DNA from 3 places in the Laceyella putida genome. Region 3 is predicted to be linked to each of the others. Evidence: riboswitches for the same ligand, from Rfam matches in the RefSeq annotation. Region 3 holds a riboswitch; each other region holds the start of a gene.

Region 1 (5,546 bases), on a different contig from region 3:
AAAAATCTTCAAAACCCTGGATTTTCAGCAAGCCGGAGAACGCTATCGGGCCTTTACGGAAGCGGAGCGGGAAAATCTGATCAAAAATCTGGTGAATGATTTATCGCAAGTGAACGAATATACACAAAAACTGGCCATCTGCAACTTCTATCGGGCCGACAAAGAGTATGGCGAACGCTTGGCCAAAGGATTGAACATTGATTTGAGCCCATTTGTGAAATAAGAACGACAGGAATGACGGGACCAACCGTTTATCCGGAAAGGATCGGCGGTTGGTCAACATGGTGTAGCCCTTGGCGAAGGGGGAGATGAGCATCAAGAACAATCATCACGTCGATGCAATCGAAACGCTCAAACGAATCGGGGTGCGGATGACGCCGCAACGAAACGCCATTCTTTCCTATTTGCTGTCATCCACTCATCATCCCACAGCGCACGATATATATGAAGCGCTGAAAAAGGATTACCCCAACATGAGCGCAACGACGGTTTACAACAACTTGCGCTTGTTTAAACAGGCCAGTCTTGTCAGGGAATTAACCTACAGCGATGCCTCCAGCCGGTTCGATGCCAATATGATGGAGCACGATCATGTAATCTGCCGCCGCTGTGGCAGAATAACCGATTTCCAGTACCCCTTGCTTCAAATGGCGGAACGTGAAGTCATTCAGGCGACCGGGTACAGCATCGAATCGCATCGGCTGGAGATGTACGGCCTCTGTCCAGCCTGTCAAGCAGAAGAACCATGACGGCCAAACGGGTGGCGGTACATAAAGAATTGAAAGCGCATTAATGGACTAACTCGAATGGGGGTAGTCTTTTTTCTTTGGGGTTAAGAATGCGAAAAGGCTTGAGGATGTGACTCAAGTCGTTTAATTTCTGCTCATTTAAAGGGGAGGGATGGGCTGAATCCGCTGATTTCATACGTAAGAGAAACGGCGATTAAGCCGGGGTGTATCATGGTACAATGAATGTTTTCTTAGAAAATATGAACAACTCCCAGGAAAAGAAGGTTATTTGATGAAGAAGCGATGTTGTCAGGGTTAAACCAAAAGATTCGTTTCCTATATTGCTCAAGCCAGAAAATATAACTGAAATTTTTGTTAGTCTAAGCTTCCCAATTAAATTAGTTGTTAAATTCATGATTTATGAATTAATTTCGGGTTTTCTAAACAAAAAAAGAGATTCGACTGAAGTATTCCTATGATTTAGTAATAATATGGTTTACGAAACCACACTTTTGTAAATCAAAATGGAAAATCTAGAGTTTTCAATGGTTTTTCTGTTTCCTGATTTGTTTTTCTTGATTGTTATATTTTCCAACTACTATCTTATCGCAATTCGCACAGACTTCTGGAATGAAATTGTTTAAGATGCATGTGTCGGATGAACAGGGCTCAGTCGGCTATATCTCTTCTGCAAACGATATTTTCCGTTTTTATGATTTCGGGGCCGATGATTGGAACGTTTGTTTAGCAAAACTTAGGAATCGACGAGTGAGGTATTCTACCAAAACCCCCTTCCGATTAAAACTGCCAATCAACTGAGAATAACTAAGATAGAAGTAGCATCCGAATAAAAAAGCAAGTCCATCCCCCGCCATAGCTAGTGAGAAAATTGAAAATTGAAAGAGTAATAGGCTACACTATAAATAGATTGATTTTGCCCGAAAATGAATAAACAACGGGAAAAGGTGGAGTGCTTGCATGCGCTCCCGAAGAGGGAAGACCGGTGAAAGGCCGGCGCGGTCCCGCCACTGTAAATGGGGAGTCTGGATTTGGTCACTGTACTTTATGATGGGAAGGCCAAATGCCGATTCAAGACGACGATCCATGAGCCAGGAGACCTGCCTTTTCTGACAACACCGCTTGACCTACGCGGATGGGGAGGTGTTTATAGGGGACGACGGCAGGTGGGATGTGTCCATTTTGGGAAGGCCTGCTTGGTTGTCTGTGGTTGGATGCGACCTATAAACACGTTCTGCTTGGGTGAGCGGAAGGTGTTTTTTATTTTGCTGTGAAGTGCATGCGGACGGAGTTGGCGGGTATGACGTCGTGTTTTTAGATTGAACATTTTTAAAATAATTAATATTCAATCATATTGGTGGTGGGGTGGTTGCATGAATCGTTCAGTTGGCAAGATCCTGCTGATTGGGTTTGGACCTGGGCATGCGGAGCATATTACCGGGCGGGCGCGGGCCGCGCTCATGGAGAGCGAAGTGATCGTGGGGTACAACACCTATGTTGATCTCATCCGCCCGCTGTTGACGAACCAGGAGATCGTGCGCACGGGGATGACGGAAGAGGTGAGCCGGGCGCAGGAAGCGGTCAGGCTGGCGGAAGCGGGCAAGATTGTGGCGGTCATCTCCAGCGGGGACGCGGGTGTGTACGGGATGACGGGATTGGTGTACGAAGTGTTGGTTGAGAAAGGCTGGCGGCCTGACTCGGGGATCGAAGTGGAAGTGATTCCGGGCATATCCGCGATCAATTCCTGCGCTTCCTTGTTGGGGGCGCCGGTCATGCATGATGCCTGCACGATCAGCTTGAGCGACCACTTGACTCCATGGGAAGTGATTGCCAAACGCATCGAAGCGGCGGCAGCGGCGGATTTCGTCATTGCTTTGTACAATCCCCGAAGTGGGCGGCGAACGAGGCAAATTGTCGAAACGCAAAAGCTTCTCCTGAAGCACCGCTCTCCGGAGACCCCGGTGGGGCTGGTGAAGAGCGCGTACCGTGAGCGGCAGGAGATCGTGTTGACCACCCTCAGCCAAATGCTGGAGCATGAGATCGGCATGCTGACAACGGTGCTGATCGGCAATGGCAGCACGTTTGTGTACGAAGGTCTGATGATCACGCCGCGCGGCTACCAACGCAAATATACCCTGGACAAGGTGGTGCAGCCTTTGAAACCGCATGAGCGCCTGCGTCCGGAAGCGGAGCCGTGGGCCCTGGAGTCCATGATGTCCCAGCCGGCAGCGGCAGGGGGGATGAGTCCGGTGGCGGTGGCGGAAGAAGCGTTGGCGATGTTGCGGGAGAGCCGTGAGTCCGGCTCCGCTTCGATCTTTGAGGTGGCGGTATCCCCCGGACTGGCCGAGAAAAAAATGACGCCGCAGCAGATGCGGTGCGTGGCCGAAGTGGCGGGGGACCAAGGGGAAATTCATTATACGCCTGATCATCGCTTGATGTTAAAAGTGCCGACCGCCAATCCGGAGCGGGTAGTGGAACAGTTGACGGAAGCGGGTCTCTTGTTGGAGCCGGTGGGGGATGTGGTGCAATTGAAGGCGTGCGATTTTTGCGATGGCGATAAAGGGGAGTCGATTCCGCAGTTGCAGGAGTTGCAGAAGCGGATTGGGGGACTGGATGTGCCCAAGGAGTTGAAAATCGGGTTTAACGGATGTGCCATGGCCTGCTATGGGGCGGTGACGGAGGATATCGGGATTGTGTATCGCCGCGGTTCGTTCGACCTGTTCTTGGGAGGCAAAAAAATCGGGCGCAATGCCGAAGTGGCAAAACGGGTGGCGGAGGGGCTCACCCCGGATGAGTTGATCACGGCGGTGGAACAAACGGTGCGTGCCTATAAAGAACAGGCTGATTCCAATGAGCGCTTTCACAAGTTTTTCAAGCGCGTGGAAGAGATTGGCGGATTTCGGTACACCGAGGGCAACATCACGATTGAACCGCTGGCTTGCGGCGATTAGAGCGTAAGTGACTGCATGAATCGCCGGACACGCCCTAAAACAATAGATGGGAGAGAACGAGATGGAAGCGATTTTGTTTGTGGGCCATGGAAGCCGTGATGCCGAGGGAAACCGTGAGTTGTTGCGCTTCACCGAAAAGATGGCTCCCCAGTTTGCGGAACCGATTGTGGAGACATGCTTTTTGGAATTGGCGGAGCCCGATATGGGAGCGGGAGTCAAACGGGCGGTTGAGCGGGGCGCCACCTCAATCAAGGTCGTCCCGTTAATGCTGTTCATGGCGGGGCACGCCAAAGTCCATATCCCACTGTTTCTGCATGAAGCGCAAGCGCAATATCCCCATGTGCGCTTCACTTATGGACGGCCGCTGGAAGTGGATGAATTGATCCTGCCCATTTTGGAGGCGCGCATCCAGCAGGCCGCGGGCGCGAATGAGGCGGAAGAGACGTCGATCTTGCTGGTGGGACGCGGTTCAAGCGATGCCGGAGCCAACAGTGACTTGTATAAGATTGCCCGCTTGCTGTGGGAACGCCTTAACGTCCCATGGGTGGAAGCCTGCTTTATCGGCGTGACCGATCCGCGGATGGAAGCCGGGCTGGAGCGGTGTGTCCGCTTGGGAGCCAAGCGGGTGGTGGTGTTGCCGTATTTCTTGTTTACCGGTGTGTTGATCAAACGGATGGAGAAGATGGTTCGGCAGTTTAACGAAGAGAGCGCAGGTGTGCACGCTGAAATGGTGCCTTACCTCGGATTTGATGACGGCCTTGTCCCCATCTGGCAACGCCGGGTCCACCAATTGGCGCATGGGCAAGCATTGAATTGGCAAGCGTTGGCGGAACAAGCGATCGCGGCTGGACACCACCAACATCACCACGATCATGATCATCATCATGGACATCATCATGCGTAAAGGTGGGAGAAACCATGCTATTTCTCTTGGCTGGCACCAGTGATGCCCGGGAACTGGCCTGTGCCCTGAAACAGGAAGGGTACCCGCTCTTGGCGTCGGTGGTGACGGAGAATGCCGCCAAAAGCTTGCGGGAAGCGGAGATTCCGGTGCGGGTGGGTCGCTTGACGGCAAACGAGATGCTGCACGAGCTTCAGGAGCGGGGCGTCGACATGGTGGTGGACGCCAGTCATCCGTTTGCGGAAGAGGCTTCGAAAAATGCCATCGCGGCGGCCGAAACAGCCGGCGTCCCTTATCTGCGTTATGAGCGGCCGGAATGGCGGGCGGCGCGGCATCCGTTGATCGAAACCGTGTCCTCTTATCAGGAGGCGGCGGAAGCGGCCGCGCGGCGAAAAGGGGTGGTTATGCTGACGACGGGCAGCAAAACGTTGGACATCTTTGTCAAACGGTTGTCCGCCGAGCCCGGCCTCCGTCTCGTCGCCCGGATGTTGCCGCGCAAAGATAATATGGAAAAATGCGAACAACTGGGGTTGGAGCAGAAAAACATCGTGGCCATGCAAGGGCCGTTTGGCAAGGAATTGAATCGGGCCTTGTATCAACATTATCGAGTGACGACGGTGATTACCAAGGAAAGCGGGCAGATCGGTTCGGTTGATGAGAAAGTGGAAGCGGCTTTGGAATTGGGACTTCATGTCATTCTCATTTCCCGCCCCCGCATTGATTATGGTCACGCATGTTCCAGTGTCGAGCAAGTGATCGGTCATGTGCGAACAGAAATCAGCGGGTCGATTATCCGATAAATGGAAGGGCGGTTTTGCCTGTACCCTGTGGGTGACAGCGAAGCGAACATGGAACGCGGACTTCATTCCGCTTCCGTCCACAACCTATGTGTGGCAAACCGCCAGCACTGATCAGAAAACAGGAGGGATGTCCCATGAGTGAACCTTT
Region 2 (5,546 bases), on a different contig from region 3:
CGCCCCAATAGAAACATCGCGCCAAAGGCCAACCCGGAGATCAAGCCGATCCAGTAGCCGAATGCGCCCAAAGCCATGAATTTTGCCAGCGCATACCCGATCGGCAAGCCCAGGACCCAGTATGAGATGAGAGCCACCAAAAAGGTGGCGTTGACATCTTTGTAACCGCGCAACGCCCCTTGGATGGGAGCGGCAATCGCATCGGACAGCTGAAAGAAAATGGCGTAGAGCAAAAATTGCTTGGTCAATTCGAATACGGTGGGGTCGGTGGTGTACAAGCCGGCCACTTGCTCTTTGAAGACGAGCAGCCCGACCGCGCAAACGATCGCCATCATGACGGCTATGCCGATACCCAAGAAGCTGTATTGACGGGCATCTTTTCCCCTTCTGGCCCCGATTTCAAAACCGACGGCAATCGTCAGGGCCATGGCGATGCTCAAGGGCACCATATAGAGAAAAGAGGCGAAGTTTAACGCCGCTTGGTGGGCCGCGATGGTGGCTGTGTCATATTCACTCATGAGCAGGGTGACGGCGGCAAAAATGCTGGTCTCAAAGAATATTGAGAAGCCGATCGGCACCCCTATTTTCAATTGTTCTTTCCATGCGGATAGGGCGATGCCAAACCATCGCCCAAATACGCGGTACTCAGCAAAGGGCATGACCCGGGTGATCACCAAAAAGCTGATAAAGGCAATGCACCAATAGGTGATGGCCGTCGCATATCCTGCTCCCACCCCGCCCAAGCGGGGAAAGCCGAATTTGCCAAAGATGAGCAAATAATTTAATCCGACGTTGATGGGCAGGGAGAGGAGCGTGATAACCATCGTGATCCGTGTCTGACCCAACGCATCCATGAAACAGCGCAGAACCGTATAGACAAACAGCGGCACAATGCCAAAGGTCAGCGCAATCAGATAGTCGTGCGCGATGGTGCGGACTTGCGCATCCAGGTTCATTCCGTCCAAGACGGGATCAAGCAAAAGGGCTCCACCCAGAATGACGGTGACGGCGATCGCCAAAGCCAAGTAAACGCCTTGGATTACCTTAAACGGCACTTGCTCTTTTCGCTCTGCCCCGATCAACTGGGCCACGATGGGGGTCAAGGAAAGCAGAATCCCGCTTAACCCGGTGAAAATCGGGCTCCAAAGGCTGGACCCGATCGCCACGCCGGCCAAATCATTGGGGCCGGCATGGCCGGACATGACCGTATCAAAGAAATTCATCCCAAACAGAGCCAGTTGCGTGACAAGGATGGGCACTAAAATGATGAGAAACTGGCGTATTTTTTGTTTCAGTGAATGAGTTTGTTTCATTGTTTTCATCTCTCTTATTTTGAAAAATTCACCTTTTGTTGACAAAGGACGGTTGGGCATGGGACTCAGATCCGCCGCCAATGGACCACCTCAATCCAAGCTAGCAGATATGGAGTGGCGATTCAATCCTTTTTTTGAGAATATATCTTGCGGATGGCAGCGATAGGCACTGAGAAACAAAAAATGGCATGCCATGGGGCATGCCAAGAGGGAGGAATGGGCATTTAAATCATCTGTTTCTTGTCCGTTGAGGTTCCGTTGAAGCGAATGGGAAAACGGTTTTGGAGCCGCCGATATATTTATCAGACACGCCCTAGTGCAGTGATAAATCGGGTGGGGTAATATACGATTCCGTCGGAAAAAACGCGGCAAGGAAATAACCTTAGCATGAATCAGGGCATCAGAACGTAAATTGCGCCATTATTCAACATCATTGAGCAATTGCTTGATATCGTTCTCTATTTTTTCCGGGGCTGTGGTTGGCGCATAGCGTTTCACTATTTTTCCATGACGGTCAATGAGAAATTTGGTAAAGTTCCATTTGATCTCCTTGTTCAAAAAACCCGGGGCATTGTCGGTTAAATATCGGAACAGTGGATGCGCATTTGGCCCGTTCACCTCTATCTTTGAGAACAAAGGGAAAGTCACACCGAAATTCAGTTCGCAAAAACTTTGAATCTCTTCATCCGTACCCGGCTCTTGATTGTTGAATTGGTTGCATGGCACTTCAAACCCAAACTCCTTATGGCGGTCGTATAAAGCTTGCAAACCTTTATACTGCGGAGTGAATCCGCATCGGCTGGCTGTGTTGACGATCAACAACACTTTGCCTTTGTAATCGGCCAATGATTTTTGTTCCCCTCTGGTTGTTGTCACGGAAAATGTGTAAATACTCATGGTTGTCTCCTTCCTTCTATTGATTTATCTATATTAAATTGTACTAAATTAAATTTATCTCTATCCGTTTGGTTTGTCAAGGTTGGCAGAAGGTTGTTTCAATTCGAATTAAAATGGTTGTGTAATTGCGAAAAAATAAATATAATAGGATTCAAGCTTTCAATAATCTCATATTGTGGGAACAGGTTCCTTGCGTTGGGCAAGGATGAAAAGGGAAGTTCGGTGCAAATCCGACACGGTCCCGCCACTGTGATAGGGGAGTTGGTTGCCATGGAAGCCACTGGTGCGATGCCGGGAAGGCCGGCAACTGATGCGGATCCTTAAGTCAGGAGACCTGCCTGTTCTGGCAACACTGCTTGACCTACGGAAGATAGGGAGGTGTTAGAACATGGCTGCTTTCACAGGAGGAGTTCTCTTTGGTGAACCTTAGCTAGGCATTTCTAACCTTCGCATGTTAGAAATGCCTATTTTTATTATGAACATCCAGAGGAGGCCAAAGGGATGAAGAGCAGCAACTTGGGATATCCGCGCATCGGCGTCAATCGGGAATGGAAAAAAGCCCTTGAAGCGTATTGGGCGGGTAAGTTGGAAGAAGAAGCGTTTTTGTCTCAGATGGAAGCGTTGCGACTTGAGCATATACGAAAACAAAAAGAGAAAGGGATCGAGCTGATCCCCGTCGGCGACTTCACCTATTATGATCATGTGCTGGATATGGCGGTGATGTTTGGCCTCGTGCCTGAGCGCTTCGGTTATGAAGGGGGAAAGGTGTCACTGGCGCAGTATTTCGCCATGGCAAGGGGAAGCGATTCTGCCGTCGCTTGTGAGATGACGAAGTGGTTTAACACCAATTATCATTATATTGTGCCGGAGTGGAATGAAGATCGGCTCGCCCTGACCGAGAACCGACCGTTGGCGCATTATCTTGAAGCGCGGGAAAAGTGCGGTGTCAAAGGCAAGCTGGTTATGGTTGGACCTTATACCTTCGCCAAGTTGTGCAAAGGGATCGATGAAGCGCAGTTAGCCCGCGTCTGGGACAAATTGCTTCCCTTGTATGAACAAGTGCTGCGGGAGTTGGAAGCGGCGGGGGTGGAGTGGGTCCAATTGGATGAACCCATTCTCGTCACTTCCCTTGACCAGGAAGAGATGAACGCCGTCGCCGCCATTTACCGCCGTTTGCATCAAGCCGCGCCACAGCTGTCGATCATGTTGCAAACATATTTCGATTCCGTTACCCATTATGAAGCCTTGCTGCAACTCCCCGTGCAAGGGATTGGATTGGACTTCGTTCATGGGGAGCGAGTGCATCTGCAGGCCTTGGCGACGGCGGGGTTCCCGGCGGATAAAGTGTTGGGTGTCGGGATCGTTGATGGGCGGAGCGTGTGGCGCGCATCGTTGCGGGAAAAACGGCAAGTGCTGGAACAAGTGTTGACGGTGGTGCCGCCGGAGCGCATTTGGCTTCAGCCCGCTTGCAGCTTATTGCATGTGCCCGTGACGACAAGCAAGGAAGAGAAGTTGCCGCCGGAGTTGAAAGCGGCTCTGGCCTTTGCGGACGAGAAATTGGATGAAGTGGTGTGGCTCACGACCAGCTTTAACGAAGGGGCCGAAACGGTGGCGGATGTGTTTGCCGAGAATGAAGCGCGTTTGCGAGGATTGGGCAAGTTGCGCGATCGTCTCCCTTCCGCCGGATCGGTGCCTGCGGCTGGGACGGCGCAACCTCCGCGTTCGCCCTTTGCCATACGCCAAGCGGCGCAACGGGAAGAGCTTGACCTGCCGCTCCTGCCCACGACGACGATTGGCAGCTTCCCCCAGACGCGGGAAGTGCGGCAAGCGCGGCAACGCTGGAGAAAAGGCGAGTGGACGGATTCCCAGTTTGAGCAGTTCATCCAAGCGGAAATCAAGCAGTGGATCGAATGGCAAGAAGAGCTGGGACTCGATGTGCTGGTGCATGGCGAATTTGAGCGGACCGATATGGTGGAATACTTTGGGGAGAAATTGGCCGGGTTCGCCTTTACCCGCAATGGATGGGTGCAATCGTACGGTTCGCGTTGCGTCAAGCCGCCGATTATCTATGGGGATGTTTCCTTTGTGGAGCCGATGACGGTCAAGGAAACCGAGTATGCACAGTCGTTGACGGCCAAACCGGTAAAAGGTATGTTGACCGGACCGGTCACCATTCTCCATTGGTCCTTTGTGCGGGATGACCTTCCGCAGCAAGAGGTGGCGGCTCAACTGGCCAGAGCGCTTCGGCAAGAGGTGGCGGCGTTGGAAGAGCGGGGAATTCGCATCATCCAAGTGGACGAACCCGCCTTGTTTGAGGGCTTGCCGCTAAAACGTGAAGAATGGCAGGCGTATTTCAACTGGGCCGTTCAGGCGTTTCGTCTCACGACGTCGGTTGTTGCCGATGCGACGCAGATTCACACCCATATGTGCTATTGTGAATTCCATCATCACATCGACGTGATCAGCCAGCTGGATGCGGATGTGATTTCGTTGGAGACTTCGCGAAGCCATGGTGAGTTAATCCATGCCTTCACCGAGGAATCTTATGACAAAGGGATCGGATTGGGGGTCTATGACATTCACAGCCCACGGGTACCGGCAGTGGAAGAGATGGCGGATATCATCCGCAAAGGGCTGTCTGTCATTCAACCTGAGTTATTCTGGGTGAATCCCGATTGCGGCTTGAAAACGAGAGGAACGGAAGAAACGCTGGCCGCACTGAAACACATGGTGCAAGCGGCTGAACAGGCGCGGGCGGAACCTGGGGAATAAAGGTTTGCGCAAAGAACCACGGCGAAACGGGCTGTGGTTCTTTGTTTTGGACAGAGTGCATGGCAAAAGCGAAGGCCCGTCCCATTGATGCGCGTCGCATGATGGTTCGGGCCACTCAATTTTTATTTGACCGCTCCCGCTGACATGCCTTCAATAAAGTATTTTTGCAAAAAGAGATAAAGAATCGTGACCGGCAACATGCCCAGCAAGGAACCGGCGGCCACCCAGCCGATGTTGTTGTTGAACATGGAGAAGAATGTTGACAGTGCCACGGTAATCGTCGCCATCTCGCTGTTTTGCAGGAAGAATACCGAGAATTGGTAGTCATTCCAGATTGTCACCCCGGTCAAAATGATGACCGTCACCGTAACCGGTTGCAACAAGGGCAAAATGATTCGGAAGAAAAGCCCGATTCTAGAGGCGCCGTCAATCATCGCCGCCTCGTCCAATTCGCGCGGGATGGTATTGATAAATCCGGTGTAAAGAAAGATGGTTATCGGCAAGTTAAACGTGACATGCAGGGCGATGATCGCCCAGTATGAATTCAATCCGCCCAACTCGACG
Region 3 (5,546 bases):
TCCTTTATCTCCACCACCAAGCACGGCTTGCTCCAGCCCGCGGTCAAATGCCGGGGACGGGAGTATTTGCGGATCATCTACGGACCTGACTACACGCTGGAAGCCAACTTGACCCGCTTGCGCAAACGGGGTCTGAAGCAGAAACGGTCTCTGGCCTTGCGCGAATTTGCCTTGGGTCTGGAGGGGCTTGCGCGTTTTGTGGCAAAGGAGCCGCTCTATCGTGTGCATGAGTGCGCGTTTGGCGTCATGGCCTTGGAATCGGAACCGATCGACCCGCGGTTGTAAGAGATCATGATCATGACACATCCTGAGAGGAGGAAGATTTTTGCCTGTACCCTGGGGGTGAAAAAACAAAGGAAAAAGTGGGAAACGGAGACTCAAAATCGACTCCGGGGCCACTTTGTCAGCAAGCGCAAGCGGCTTTCTTCTGCATGAAGAAAGCCGCTTTGTTCATTTCATCAGTTTTTTTACGGTGACGAGCAGTTCGTCTATCACCTGGGTGTCCCCTTCTTGGAGCCGTTCTGTAACGCAACTGCGCAAGTGCCCTTCCAACAGGATTTTACCGACGCTGTTCAAGGCGGATTGCACGGCGGCGATCTGGTTGAGGACATCATCGCAATAGGTATCGTTTTCGATCATTTTCTTAATCCCGCGCACTTGTCCTTCAATGCGGTTAAGGCGGGAGGTCAGATTGGTTTTCACTTTTTCGGAGTGGTGGCTTTTCCGTTCGGTTGAAGAGGAACATGGGTGATGTTCTTCCGGTTGTCGCGGTTCCATTCATTCCACCTGCTTCCTGAATTTAAGCGATCGAGTAGCCTTGTTCCTCGATTTCGCGTTTGATCTGGTCGAGGCTGACTTTGTTTTCATCATAATGGATGGTGACGCGGCGGTTGGCCAAGTCAACCTGCGCTTCCGCCCCCGCCTCCTTGACGGTATTCTCCACCGCCCGCACACAATGTTGGCAAGACATGCCTTCCACATGGAGTTGTACTTGTTTGAGATGGCTTACGGTCATCATCGTTCTCCTTTCGGTTGCGTCTATCTTCTAGTTTAACCCATTCGTCCATTTTAACGGGCCTATTTTGCGGACATGGAAGGACTGTGGTTCGCGATCGGAGTTCTTGTGTTGGTGTTTATCCCAACTCCCGCACAAAAAAATCGGCGGTTACCCGAATCGCTTCTTCCAATTGCGGGGTCATTCCGGCAAACGGATGCACGGCGCCCATCGTGTGGTTCGCCCCCTGGATCACATGAAGAGTGGCCTGCGGCGCCGCTTCGGCCATCCGTACCGCCCCTTCGTAGAGTCCGGGCAAATCTTGGTCGCCTTGGACGAGCAACAGCGGTTGCTTGAGATGGGGAAGGCGCCCGAGCAGATCGAAGCGTTCACGGTTCGCTTCGATGTCTTCCAACACTTCGCGCCGAATCGGCAAGCGTTGTCCGGTTCTTCCGTTGATGACATGGGAGATACCCTTGTTCCGCAATTCTTCGATCAACTCGGGCGAGAAGAAGTCAACCCGGTGAATGCTGTTCCAGATGGTCACGGCTTTCACCCTGTCGGGATGATCCAACGCGTACAGCAAGCTGTTGCCGCCGCCACGGCTATGTCCCATGATCCCCAACCGGGTGAGGTCACACCGCTCCGCTTGCGGAAGAGCCCCCTGCCGGAGGGCTTCAATCAAGAAAACCAGATCTTCTTGTTCGTGGCTGAAGGTGTTTCGCGAGAATTTTTCCAGTTCAGTAAAGTGTTCAAGATCTTTCCCCACCCCATTCATGGAGAAGTTGAAGGTGATGGCGGCCAAGCCGGCTTCCGCCAGTCTCTGTCCCAATGTGGGAAAAAAGCCCCAATCCTTAAAACCCTTGAATCCATGACAGATGAGCACAGTGGGGGCCGATGGCACAGTGTCCGGTAAAAATAGGTCCCCACGGATGATGCGATCCTCTTTGCCGAGGTCAAGCGCAAATGGGTAACGGTTCATATCGCTCCTCCTGTGTTGGTGAACTTTGTTAATATGCCTAAAATTGCAACGGATTTCCCTTTCCATTATAATGATAACGAACGAAGTGAATAGGGGAAAAGGTCTTTCTTGCATAAAGAGAGCCAAGAGGGAAGTCCGGTGCGAATCCGGCGCGGTCCCGCCACTGTCAATGGGGAGGATAACTGCAACAGGTGAAGGCCACTGTCGTGACATCACGATGGGAAGGCGCAGTTGGACGATGAACCATGAGCCAGGAGACCTGCCTTTTCCAAACGTCCACTTGCGTTCTCCTTCGAGGGTTAAGGAGGGACGCGTGCGTGCGGGCAGTTGAATCCCGCGTCTTTTTCGCATGCTCTTCTCCAACCTGTGCCCATCGGGATGCACAGGTTTTTCACGTGCGCATCAAGAAAGGAGAAGAATTCATGACATCGATGTGGAAACAACGTTTTGGCTTGCTGTGCTTAAGTGTGTTGCTGGTGCTCAGCGTGGTGGGCTGTGGCCCTTCCGCTCCATCGGGAACGGCTGGCGGCCAATCGCCGGTCAAACCGGGGGCGGTGGACTATCCGGTCGAGGTGAAGGACCAAGCGGGCAACAAGGTGACCGTCAAGCAAGAGCCAAAGCGCATCGTCTCACTGATGCCAAGCAATACGGAAATCGCTTATGCGCTTCAATTGGATAAAAAGGTGGTGGGCGTGACCACCAATGATAACTATCCTGAAGCCGTGAAGAAATTGCCCAAAGTCGGCGATTTCAAGATCAATGTGGAGAAAGTCGTCGCGTTGAAGCCGGACTTGGTGTTGGCCAACGGGGCAAATGACAAAGCGACATTGGATCAGTTAAAGAGGCTGGGCATCCCGGTTATCGTATTGGATGCCAAGAACATCAAAGACATCTACCGCTCGATCGCGATCGTCGCCACGGCGGCCAATGCGGCTCGTGAAGCGGACAACTTAATCGCCAAGCTGCAAAAAGAGCAACGCGACATTTATGCCAAAGTGGTGGATGTGCCCAAAGAGAAACGGGTGAAAGTGTTTGTGGAGTTGGATCCGACGCTGTTTACCGTCGGTGGCGATACATTCATGAATGAGTTGGTCTTGGCCGCGGGCGGGGTGAATGTGGCGGCGGAGCTGAAAGGCTGGCCACAGGTGTCCGCTGAGCAAGTGGCCAAATGGAATCCTGATATCATCATCTCATCTTATGGAAGCACAGACCAAATCATGAAGCGCCAAGGCTGGTCAACCGTGAATGCCGTCAAGGAGAAGCGCGTCTATGCCGTGGACCCCAATTTGACCAACCGTCCGGGACCGCGGATCTTCCAAGGGGTCAAAGAAATGGCCGAGCAGTTTTATCCGGAGAAATTTGGTGAAGAGAAGTGAGAAAGGCGCGGGCTTTGGCTTGGGGCGGAGGACTCATCCTCTGCCTTCTTTTTTCCTTAGCGGCCGCCGTTTCGGTGGGGAGCACGGAGATTGGCTTGGAGACCGTTTGGCGGGTGATCGTTCACCATGTCCTGCCGCTCGGGGATGGGGCCAGTGTGGGAACGGATGAGGTCATCATCTGGGAACTGCGGTTGCCGCGCGTGATCCTGGTCGCGTTGATCGGGGGAACCTTGGCGGTGGCGGGCACCGTGTTTCAAGGGTTATTGCGCAACCCGCTGGCTGATCCTTATGTCTTGGGCGTTTCGTCCGGCGCCTCCGTCGGCAGCGCGCTCGTGGTGATCACCGGTTGGGGGCTGACCATGTTGGGCCAGTGGGCGTTGCCGCTGGCCGCTTTCGTCGGGGCGGCCGTCTCCGTGTTGCTCGTGCTTCGGTTGGCGCGCATCCGCATGCAACTGCAGGTCTCTTCACTGATCCTGGCGGGGGTGGTGGTGCAGTCCTTTTTCGGGGCGGTGCTCACCCTGCTCATCTCCTTGTCACCCGAGGAGTTGAACCGGATCCAGTTTTGGTTGATGGGAAGTTTGGCGTTGCGCGAGTGGCAACACGTGGAAGTGGTGTTGCCGTTCAGTCTGGGAGGGGTTGTCCTTTGCTGGCTGTTCAGTCGGGAGCTGAATCTGTTCGCGCTTGGAGATCGTTCCGCCACTCATTTGGGGCTGTCCGTCACCCAGGTCCGCTTGGGACTGATCCTGCTCGCTTCCCTGATGACCGGAGCGGCGGTATCGGTAGCCGGAATGATTGGATTTGTCGGTTTGGTCATCCCCCATATGATGCGGATGTTGACCGGTGGTGATCACCGCACGCTGATACCGCTTTCCCTGTTGGCCGGCGCGATCTTTCTCATCTGGGCGGACGCGTTGTCCCGAGTGGTGCTCGCGCCGCGCGAATTGCCGATCGGCGTGATCACCGCGTTTGTGGGAGCCCCCTTTTTTGCGGCCATTTTGCGCAGGCATCAGCATAAATGGAGTGGATGAGAGGAGGAAAGACCATGTTGTTGCGGGCGGAACAGCTCAGCAAGCGATTGGGCGACCGCTGGGTGCTGCAAGGGATCAGCCTGGCGGTGGCGCCGGGCGAAATGATTGGCATCCTCGGTCCCAACGGAAGCGGCAAGAGCACCCTCCTTTCATGCTTGGTGGGGGAGATGAAAGCAGACGCCGGCCAGGTATGGTTGCGCGACCGGTTGCTCGCGGAGATGAGCGTCAAAGAACGGGCGCGACAAATTGCCATGTTGGCCCAGGAAGAGGTAGGGGAAATCTATTTCACTGTCAAAGGAATAGTGGAGATGGGTCGCCATCCGTATCTGGGTCGCTGGCCGTGGCTGAGCGAACGGGATGAACAGGTCGTCGCCCATGTGATGCGGGAGACGGACAGCCAGCACTTGGCAGGAAGGATCTTCGCGCGACTCAGCGGCGGCGAAAAGCAACGGGTCTCCTTGGCGCGGGCGATGGCGCAAGAGCCGCTGTTACTGGTGCTGGATGAGCCCACCGCTTATCTCGATTTGAAATATCAGTTTGTATTACTGGGTTGGGTCAAACGGTGGCAAACGGAATGTGGATTGACCGTGATCATGGTATTGCACGATTTGAATCTCGCCGCACAATATTGTGATCGCCTGGTGGTGCTGAAAGAGGGCAAAGTCGTGCGGCAAGGGACACCGCATGAGGTGATTGTGGAGGAAATGGTGGAAGAGGTATATGGGATGACACCGATTTTGATTGAACATCCCCTGTTGCGCGTTCCGCAAGTGCTGTTGACGGCGGCCGGAACAAGGGAAAACGGAGAGGAGCGCGAACAAGTTGAAAATCTATACCCGCACGGGCGATGAGGGCAAGACCGGTGTGATTGGCGGACGTGTGCCAAAGGACGATATCCGTGTTGAAGCGTATGGCACGGTGGATGAAGTGAATGCGTTTGTCGGCGAAGCGATTGTGCGGATGGACGCCGGACTGCATGCGGACTTGATTCGGGATTTGACGGAGATTCAACATGAATTGTTTGATGCGGGGGGAGACTTAGCCCAAGCGGGAAAAAATCGGCAGTACAAAGTGACGGCGTCCATGGTCACCCGTTTGGAGGCGTGGATTGACCGTTATGAGCGGGAGTGCCCGGCCTTGGAGCGCTTCATTTTGCCGGGCGGTTC

The links. Region 3 has a riboswitch for cobalamin ahead of ACFQNG_RS12425 (ABC transporter substrate-binding protein). Riboswitches for the same ligand answer to the same signal wherever they lie in the genome.
Region 1: linked by a shared signal. The riboswitch ahead of cobJ (precorrin-3B C(17)-methyltransferase) and the one ahead of ACFQNG_RS12425 (ABC transporter substrate-binding protein) in region 3 are both predicted to bind cobalamin.
Region 2: linked by a shared signal. The riboswitch ahead of metE (5-methyltetrahydropteroyltriglutamate--homocysteine S-methyltransferase) and the one ahead of ACFQNG_RS12425 (ABC transporter substrate-binding protein) in region 3 are both predicted to bind cobalamin.

What each region holds. Positions count from the first base shown of each region.
Region 1 covers NZ_JBHTBW010000011.1:32,638-38,183, reverse strand. The annotation lists gene ACFQNG_RS04555 (catalase) at 1-223, shown strand, start outside; gene ACFQNG_RS04550 (Fur family transcriptional regulator) at 309-749, shown strand; partial or broken gene ACFQNG_RS04545 (MFS transporter) at 1,323-1,473, shown strand; cobalamin riboswitch at 1,675-1,868, shown strand; gene cobJ (precorrin-3B C(17)-methyltransferase) at 2,120-3,697, shown strand; gene ACFQNG_RS04535 (sirohydrochlorin chelatase) at 3,759-4,601, shown strand; gene cobK (precorrin-6A reductase) at 4,616-5,398, shown strand; gene ACFQNG_RS04525 (precorrin-8X methylmutase) at 5,533-5,546, shown strand, end outside.
Region 2 covers NZ_JBHTBW010000045.1:32,255-37,800, reverse strand. The annotation lists gene ACFQNG_RS13320 (MATE family efflux transporter) at 1-1,313, opposite strand, end outside; gene ACFQNG_RS13315 (glutathione peroxidase) at 1,734-2,210, opposite strand; cobalamin riboswitch at 2,377-2,566, shown strand; gene metE (5-methyltetrahydropteroyltriglutamate--homocysteine S-methyltransferase) at 2,712-4,982, shown strand; gene ACFQNG_RS13305 (carbohydrate ABC transporter permease) at 5,105-5,546, opposite strand, start outside.
Region 3 covers NZ_JBHTBW010000040.1:51,944-57,489, forward strand. The annotation lists gene ACFQNG_RS12405 (polynucleotide kinase-phosphatase) at 1-285, shown strand, start outside; gene ACFQNG_RS12410 (metal-sensitive transcriptional regulator) at 451-777, opposite strand; gene ACFQNG_RS12415 (cation transporter) at 800-1,015, opposite strand; gene ACFQNG_RS12420 (alpha/beta hydrolase family protein) at 1,134-1,976, opposite strand; cobalamin riboswitch at 2,059-2,257, shown strand; gene ACFQNG_RS12425 (ABC transporter substrate-binding protein) at 2,294-3,352, shown strand; gene ACFQNG_RS12430 (FecCD family ABC transporter permease) at 3,349-4,380, shown strand; gene ACFQNG_RS12435 (heme ABC transporter ATP-binding protein) at 4,395-5,231, shown strand; gene ACFQNG_RS12440 (cob(I)yrinic acid a,c-diamide adenosyltransferase) at 5,203-5,546, shown strand, end outside.